Regions from separate parts of the Paenibacillus sp. YSY-4.3 genome, predicted to be linked through region 2. Evidence: predicted binding sites of a transcription regulator. Region 2 holds the regulator's gene; each other region holds the start of a gene.
What was found. Region 2 encodes Rex, which represses fermentation and respiration genes when NADH is low (regulators of the CRP and FNR family bind a similar motif). Its sites were predicted from a motif close to TTGTGAAATATTTCACAA; they were not measured.
Positions count from the first base shown of each region.

Region 1: a site for Rex is predicted at 919-936, ahead of ACYUJT_RS10540 (DUF1858 domain-containing protein). Genes of this name have one in related genera too.
Region 3: a site for Rex is predicted at 1,151-1,168, ahead of ACYUJT_RS20215 (L-lactate dehydrogenase). Genes of this name have one in related genera too.
Region 4: a site for Rex is predicted at 1,237-1,254, ahead of ACYUJT_RS25295 (TorD/DmsD family molecular chaperone). Genes of this name have one in related genera too.

Region 1 is NZ_BAABMC010000002.1:856,807-859,011, reverse strand. Features, by position in the region: gene ACYUJT_RS10550 (sensor histidine kinase) at 1-171, opposite strand, end outside; gene ACYUJT_RS10545 (response regulator transcription factor) at 168-845, opposite strand; gene ACYUJT_RS10540 (DUF1858 domain-containing protein) at 1,013-1,240, shown strand; gene ACYUJT_RS10535 (DUF438 domain-containing protein) at 1,283-2,205, shown strand, end outside.
Region 2 is NZ_BAABMC010000003.1:214,624-216,828, reverse strand. Features, by position in the region: gene dinG (ATP-dependent DNA helicase DinG) at 1-776, shown strand, start outside; gene ACYUJT_RS11700 (redox-sensing transcriptional repressor Rex) at 816-1,466, shown strand; gene ACYUJT_RS11695 (amidohydrolase) at 1,456-2,205, shown strand, end outside.
Region 3 is NZ_BAABMC010000007.1:117,030-119,234, reverse strand. Features, by position in the region: gene ACYUJT_RS20215 (L-lactate dehydrogenase) at 64-990, opposite strand; gene ACYUJT_RS20210 (polysaccharide deacetylase family protein) at 1,362-2,205, shown strand, end outside.
Region 4 is NZ_BAABMC010000018.1:7,167-9,371, forward strand. Features, by position in the region: gene cls (cardiolipin synthase) at 1-99, opposite strand, end outside; gene ACYUJT_RS25295 (TorD/DmsD family molecular chaperone) at 351-1,046, opposite strand; gene mobA (molybdenum cofactor guanylyltransferase) at 1,407-2,045, opposite strand.

The DNA of each region.
Region 1 (2,205 bases), on a different contig from region 2:
ATAGTTTTCCTGCCCGCCCAGCATCAGCATCCGGTTGACGGCCCAGGAGGCCATGAAGCTGGCCGGAATAAGCACGGGGATAAATACAAGGGCCGTGACGATGATCAGCACGTATCGCGACAAAAGGGAGCTGCGAAGGCGCTGAAAAGGGCTTTGTTTGATAAATCTCATGCCCGCACCCTGTAACCTATGCCGCGGATCGTCTCGATAATTTCCGGCGAGGCTGGGTCGCGCTCGATTTTTTCGCGTAAATGCCGAATATGTACCATTAGGGTCTTGTCGCCTTCTAGGTAGGATTCTCCCCACACGGCTTCATAGATTTGCTCCTTCGTCATGATTTGGCCGAGGTGGCGCAGCAGGTAATGGAAGATGTGAAACTGCTTCCCGGTAAGCAGAATCTCTTCTCCGGTATTCTGGTCGATAATGAGGTTCTCGCGTTCGTGGACGAGCAGATGCCGCAGCCTAAGCGGTTCCGGGGAAGCATTGCCGCTGCGGCGGAGCAGCACTTCAATTCGGGCGGCGAGCTCGTCCGGATGAAACGGCTTCGTCAGGTAGTCGTCCGCGAATTCCAGGCCTTGCAGCTTATCGTCGATGGAGGTTCTGGCCGACAGCATCAATATGGGCATTTTCGGGAACTGCTTCTTGAGCCGCTGCCCGACTGTGAAGCCATCCAGGCCCGGCAGCATGACATCGAGAATGGCAAGCCGGCAGGAATCGGCATACTCCAAAGCATGCTCCCCGCTCGTCAGCCATGTTACACGATAGCCGCGGTCCTGCAGGTTGGCATTAACCCACTTTCCAATCTCGGGGTCGTCTTCAATATATAGCAAATGAATGGGATTCATCATTAAGCCTCCTTTTGCTCCTATTGTGACAAATCTGCATTAAAAAATAAACTACGATAAAGCACCCACTTCCTTGTGATTGTAATCACAAGCCTCGATGGCGGCCTGTGATACTTTTGGTATGAGAATGGTTTTCAATTAAATTTGAAGAAATGCGGTGAGGGTTCATGGGGAAAGTGATCGATTTGCGTAGATCGGTTTATGAGTTATGCACGGCTGATCCAGAAATCATCGATATCATGGTGGGGTTGGGCTTCGAGCAGTTGGCCAAGCCGGGAATGCTGCAGAGCGCAGGGCGCTTTATGACGATCCCCCAGGGAGCCCGGCTGCGCAAGGTGGAGCTGGATACGATCAAGGGCGCGTTTCGCGCCAAGGGCTACGAAATCACGGAATGAGCTTAAGGCGGCAGGCTTTTAAATATAAAGGAGGATACGGCGATGAGTGAAATGATCAATAACCGCGAGCATGCGGTACCGGAGCAAGGACGCCGGCAGGAACTGCTGAAGGAGATCATTAAGGAGCTGCATGGAGGCAAAAGTGTGGAGGAGGTCAAGGCACGGTTCGAGGAAGCGGTCGGGGACGTAACGGTAGCGGAAATATCGGCGATGGAGCATGCCTTGATGGAAGAAGAGGGCATTCCGGTCTCCGAGGTGCAGCGGCTGTGTTCTGTGCACACGGCTATTTTCAAAGGCTCAATTGAGGAAATTCACCGCTCGTCCAAGCCGGAGGAGCAGCCAGGGCATCCCGTCCATACCTTTAAGCTGGAGAATGGTGAGATTGAGCGGCATGTCAATTTCAAGCTGGAGCTGCATAAGGACAAATTCCACCGGGAGGACAGCACGGAAATCGTATATAAGCTAGTAGAAGATTTGAATCTGTTACTGGATCTTGATAAGCACTACAGCCGCAAGGAAAATTTGTTGTTCCCGTATTTGGAGAAGTACGGCATTTATGGTCCGACCAAGGTCATGTGGGGCGTAGACGATGCTATTCGGGCGATGATCAAAGAAGTGAAGGAGAAGCTGCTGAGTTACAACGGCGACCGTGCCGATAAGGATATACTCATCATCGATCTGGAGCGTGTGATTACCGAGGTTAACGAGATGATTTTCAAGGAAGAGAATATTTTGCTGCCGATGGCTTTGGAGAAGCTGACGGAGGATGAATGGGTCAAAATTGCCGCAGAGAGCGATGAGATCGGCTATTGCCTGACTGCCCCGGAGCAGAAGTGGATCCCCGAGCGCGTTCCGCTTTCATATAACGAAGATGGGGAGGAAGCTGGGCAAGGCAATCTGCCGGACGGACTGATCCGGTTTGAGACAGGAATACTGACCTCCGCGCAGCTGGAAGGGATCATGAA
Region 2 (2,205 bases):
CTTTCCAGTACATGATCGAACAGCTCGGATTGCAGGAGGCCGCTGACAGCGACCGGCTGCTGACGTCCATGCTCCCTTCTCCGTTCAATTACAGGGACCAGGCACTGCTCGTCATCCCGCGTGATTTCCCAAGCGTCAAGGGCAGTGTTGGAGATGAGCACTTCGTGAGCATGCTGGTGCGGTCGCTTGCCGATACTGCCGTAGCGACGCGCGGCCGGATGCTGGTGTTATTTACGTCATACCGGATGCTTCGTCAGGTATATGACCCGCTGAAGGAGCAATTATCCTCCGAGGGAATTACCGTCATTGGCCAAGGAATGGACAGCGGCAGCCGCACGAAGCTGACCCGGAGATTTCAGGGACAGGAAGCGTCCGTGCTGCTCGGCACGAGCAGCTTCTGGGAAGGCGTGGACATTCCGGGGGAGGCGCTGACCAGCCTGGCCATCGTCCGCTTGCCGTTCCAGCCACCGAACCATCCGCTGGTTGAGGCGAAGAGCGAGCGTCTTCAGAGGGAGAAGAAGAACCCGTTCATGAAGCTGTCTGTGCCGCAGGCCGTTATTCGCTTCAAGCAGGGGTTTGGACGTCTGGTGCGTTCTTCTCAGGATCGCGGGATAGTAGTAGTGTACGATACGCGCATCTTGGAATCATACTACGGAAAATATTTCTTATATTCGCTGCCTGGACCGAAAATGGAACATATGCCGATCGAGCAAATGGTACCAAGAATTTCCGAATGGCTGGACGTTCACGAAGTCCAAGAGGTAAAGAAGCAATAACCGTAATTCATATCGCACCATTATAAGGGGAGAAAAGCTATGAAATCAGAAAAAATTTCCGATGCGGTTGTACGCAGATTGCCAGTGTATTTGCGTTTCCTCAATGAGCTGAGTCTTCGTGAAGTGCCAACGGTATCCTCTCAGGAATTGGGCCAAAAGCTTGATCTTAATCCTGCGCAAATTCGTAAGGACCTCGCTTATTTTGGGGATTTCGGGCGCAAGGGCATCGGTTATGACGTGTCCTATCTCATTGAGAAAATCCGGCAGATCTTGAATCTGGATCAGCAGATTAGTGTGGCTCTTGTCGGGGCCGGTAATCTGGGTCAAGCGCTGTCTAACTATAACGCCTACTTGAAGGACAACATGAAAATCGTAGCGGTATTTGATGCTGCGCCGTCCAAAATCGGCACGAAAATCAATAATATTACCGTTCAGCCGATCGACGAGCTGGTGAAGACGGTACAAGTAATGAACATAAGGATCGGAATCATTACGGTTCCTGATTTCGAGGCCCAGCGCGTAGCGGATCAACTCGTTGCCGCTGGCATCGGGGCGATTCTTAACTTTGCGCCTACTATATTGAAGGTACCGGCGGAGGTAAGAATTCATGCGGCCGATTTCACGACGGACCTGCTCAGTCTTGCCTATTATTTGAATGACGGAAAGGAACTTACTTCAAATGAGTCGTAAACTGCTAATTACAGGCGGTACGTTTGCCGTTCTGGAAGAAAAAGAACCTGTCGTTAACGGCTATATGCTCGTTGAGGACGATCTCATTACCTATATCGGACCCAACCGGCCGGAAGGCTGCGAGAATGCTGAAGTTGTGGATGGAAGCGGTCTGTTGTTTATGCCCGGTTTGATCAATACGCACGGTCATGCGGCCATGTCGCTGCTGCGCGGTTATGGCGACGATATGGTACTGCAAAAGTGGCTCCAGGAGAAAATGTGGCCGATGGAGGCGAAGTTCACGGGCAATGACGTGTACTGGGGAACCGCGCTATCCGTGCTGGAGATGATCAAGGGAGGAACGACGACCTTCCTCGATATGTATGATCATATGGATCGGGTCGCGCAGGTGACGGAAGAATCCGGTATCCGCGGGGTGCTGATGCGCGGGGCGATTGGGCTGTGCCCGCCTGACGTACAGAAGCAGAAGCTGGATGAAGCGGTTGCCTTCGCCCGGAATTGGCACGGTAAGGCGGACGGCCGGATTACGACGATGATTTCGCCGCACGCGCCTTATACCTGCCCGCCGGATTACATTGAACAATTCGTGCAGGCTGCACATGATCTCGATTTGCCGATGCATACGCATATGTCGGAGACACGGGCTGAGGTGGAGCAAAATGTCGCTGATTACGGGGCAAGGCCCGTGGAGCATTTACTCAAGCTGGGCATGTTTTCACGCCCGACCCTTCTCGCGCAT
Region 3 (2,205 bases), on a different contig from region 2:
CTGATCTAGCGATGCTTTAATGCGAAAACAAACCTGAGGTCTCAGAACCCCAGGTTTGTCGTCTTATAACTCTAGTTTTTCGATTTCGGATTTTAGCTTATTTGCGGAATGCTGGAATTTCTCCAGTTCCTCTCCGCTGAGCTTCAAGTCAAGCACTTCACGAACCCCTGTACGGTCAACGATGCTTGGTACGCCAAGGTATACGTCGGATACCCCGTTATAGTCGCTCAGAAGGGTAGAGACATTAAGAACGGAGCCTTCGTCCTGAAGGATGGAAGTGACGATCCGATCCAGCGCAAGCGCGATAGCGTAGAAAGTAGCGCCTTTGGCGTTAATAATTTCATAGGCTGCATTTTTGGTGCTGTTAAAAATATTGCTGCGTTCTTCTTCCGTGAATTCCAGATCAATTCCCGCGACGTTGGCCAAGCTCCAGAGAGGAACTTCCGTGTCGCCGTGCTCTCCGATAATATGAGCATGGATGCTGCGCGGGTTGATTTTCTTATTCTGGCCGATCAAATAACGGAAGCGTGCGCTGTCCAGGAGAGTTCCGGAACCGATAACGCGGTTGGAAGGGAAGCCGCTTTTCTTGAGGGATACGTAAGACAGAATGTCCACAGGGTTCGTCGCAACGAGAATGATCCCATGGTTGTTGTATTTTACGATGTTCTTGATGATGACGTCGAAAATTCCCGCATTGCGCTTGAGTAAGTCAATCCGCGTTTCTCCAGGCGCTTGGGAGGCCCCGGCCGCGATGATAATGATATCAGCGTCTTTGCAATCGCTGTAATCGCCAGCCCACAGCTTGACACCGCCGGTAAAGGGAAGGCCATGATTCATGTCCAGCGCTTCTCCAAGCGCTCTATCTTTGTTGGCGTCGATAAGCACCAGCTCTGATACCCGTTCGCGAAGCAGCAATGTATAGGCAGTGGTCGCGCCTACAGCACCTGTCCCAATAATAACAACTCGGCTAGATCGTAATTGTGTTGTCAAATTCTCATCTCCTTCTAAACATATGACGAATATGTATTCACCTAGTTTCATTGTACATGAATCAATTTAAATTTAAAGCACATCCCGAAGTTTTAAGTGACTAAAATTTGAGCTTTGTGCCGCGCTTTTTCAATAATAATGGCGTAGGGCATTTGCTATTTTTTGAGTTATTTCACAAATTCTAATGAGAACTTTGTAACCAGAGGGTAACCATTCTGTAAGGACGTAACCCCTCTTTTTATATTATTCTAGTAATACACATAGAGAGAGGGAAATGGTGATGAATGATGATGTCGAATAACAAACAGATGGAAACTAGATCAAGAACTCGAAAAAAGTCGAACGGACGACTCAAAAAGCCCATTATTTTATTGGCAATAGTATTATCCTCTGTGGCTTTAATTATGTCCGTACTTGTAGCGACATCGTATATGAACGTCAATTCCGCTAAAACGAATAGAGCTTCGGTCGTTAACCCTAAATTGGCGGGGGGCAACGAGAAAACCCAGCTTCCGGACAAAATTCCAGCAGGAGCAGGGCAGAACGGCGAGGCCGCAAATACTCATGAAACCAAGAATGATGCCGGATCGGCACAGCCCTCGGAGAAGAACCATGATCCGCAAAACGGTAAGGATTCTGCAGTCGGTACGCTTCAGCCGCCTACGCCGCCCAAAGCTGCCAAGCCAAAAGTAGCTTATCTAACCTTTGATGATGGTCCAAGCAAATATACCGATGATATTGTAGCCATACTGAGCGAACATGGGATCCATGCTACCTTTTTCATGATCGGCAATCAGATCAAGGATTACGAAGGTTCCCTTAAAGCAGCATCAGAGCAGGGGAACTATATCGGTTTACATAGCATGACTCATAATAAGAAGATATTGTACAACAGCGGCAGCTCCGCTAATTTTCTGAAAGAATTCAAGAAAGTACAGGGCATGGTTGAGGAGATCACGGGAACCACTCCTTGGCTCATTCGCGCACCATACGGCAGCAAACCGCAGATTGGCAAGGCATTTAGTGACGATATCGTAAAAGCTGGTTTTAAAATGTGGGATTGGACCATAGATTCCAAGGATTGGAAATATACTAATAAGCCGGATAAAATCATGCAAGAAATCAAGCGCCAGACACACCGGGATGTAGAAGTCATTTTACTGCATGAGAAAAAACAGACCGTCGAAACCTTGCCGCAAATCATTCAATATTTAA
Region 4 (2,205 bases), on a different contig from region 2:
GACTAGGGTACCGCCGAACTTTCCGAAGACGCCGAAACCAAAATAATAAAACGCAAAAAGTATGGCGGCAATCATTAAAATTTGCAATCCACGTCTCATGGTTGTACTCCTTTTCACAGTATGCTGCAGTGATTCTATTTTACATGATCCGCAACTTTCTTCCTAATATAATGTTAAACCAGCTCTATTATAGCGTAAACGAGTCTCTCAGAAGTTAAAAAACCTGATCTTAAGAATCGCCATGCAGCTATATTCCGCCAAAGGAAATAGGGACGATTCGCCAAGGCGGCGCTTGATGTAAGCCGCCCGGCAAATCGTCCCTGTTTATATTTCGTATACATCGGCATGTATTAGCTTATGTCTGCTCTCCATTTGCGAAGCTGCTCCAAATCATGGGCCAGGAACTCCTGCAGCAGCTCGGCCAGGCCGCTGTAAAGCGGACTCTTGGTCGCCCGGATCAGCTCATCTGCCAGCCGCGGGGCCCATTTTAGCAAATGTATTTCCAGAAAACGAATTTGCGTGTCCGCCATCTCCAGGCAGCTGTGGCGCATATGGCTTCGGTCGGCCTTGCTGCGCATGCCCTCTGCCATCACCGCCATAAATTCCAGCTCCATAGCGATATGGTCGTCTCTCTCGCCGAATAGTTTGTTGAACACCACGCCGCTATCGGCGTACATCATTCGGATATGGGAAATGCAAGCAGCGGCATTTGCTCCGTCGCTTTTGGCCCGAAAAGTCCCTTCGCAAGGGATCAGCACAGCCTGATCTCCCAGGAAGAGCCGCCGATATTCCTCCGCCTCCTGATGGCATGCACTGCGAAAATGCCGTTCGGGAATGCTCTCCAAATAACTTCTCAGCCTCTTACCACCCCTGCTGTTTGGAATTCGATGCGTCAATTCTGCCCGCTGCCGCCACTGGGCAATCAAGGACATGCGCGGCGGACGGCTCAGAAAATCCATCAGCAGCTCGTACACCCAGCCACGACGCTCCAACCAAGCGATTTGCTCCGGCGATGCCTGAACAGGTTCTTTGAACAACATGGTCATATTGGTCATCTCCCTGCGAAGAAATATAAGACAAGTATAGGCCCGTATGTTAAGCTTTATGCTTCACATGGTTTGAAAAAAGATGATTTCCTTTTTGATTCGGAAATCATCCAAGCAGCATATACCGACACATGATTAAGGGGGTCATGTATCGCTCACCTTCATTATATCCCAATAATGAAAACGCTTTATATGATATATTTTACATTTCGGTTAACATTTTTTCTTTCGCCTGAGGGCCGCGACACTGACGCCCTTATCGAACTATATAAAATTTAACTAAAAATGCAAAGAGGCGAACCTGAGCATTAAACGCCCATAGGTTCACCTCTTTGTCTTTGTCTTTGTTTTGTCATAAGTTCATAAGTTCCGCTGTTTGGCATAAAGCTGGGCTGTTTGGTAATCCTCCGGCCGATTCATATTGAATACAGCTAGTTCTGCAGGCAACCCGGAGATCCTGCTCAGTTCTTCCTCACTGATATATTTGGCCGAAAGGCCCGAAATCCACTGATTTACCCGGAGACGGCCCTCCTCAAGCGTCCGCTCTAGCCCAGGCAATACGCTGCAGCGGTACATCGCCATCAGCGGCTGCGCTTGGTCGCCTACGCGGGAGATAAGCGCCTCGATACGCTCCTTGTGCCCATTGGACCTCTGCTCCTCCAGCTTCTGAGCCTGTTCGGCCATAAACCGGAACAACGCTGCATTTGCAAAGGGCATGTCACAGCCCACGACAAGGCTCCACTTATGAGGCGATGCAGCAAGCCCCGCATGCAGCCCGGCCAGCGGCCCGCACCCAGGATAAGCGTCTTGCAGCAGTGGAAGGCCTAATTCGGCATAAGCAGAGGATGACCCGCAGGAGATAACGGCCTCGCCGCCAGCTTTCAGCAGTTCACAAGCCAGCCGCTGAATAACGGGCTGACCGCCTATGGGCAGCACCGCTTTATTACTCCCCATCCGGCTTGACTTGCCTCCTGCCAAAATAATTCCAGTCCATTCCATCTTATCGTCTCCTTATGTTAAAGAAAGGTTATAATTAGTAATATTTCTGTCAATACGGAAAAAGATGGTTTGTAACCTTTTTCGTCCCTGTGTTACATTGAGAACGTAACCATTAATTATTAGTGAGCTATCGATGTTGGTATCGATTTGGACAGAAGGG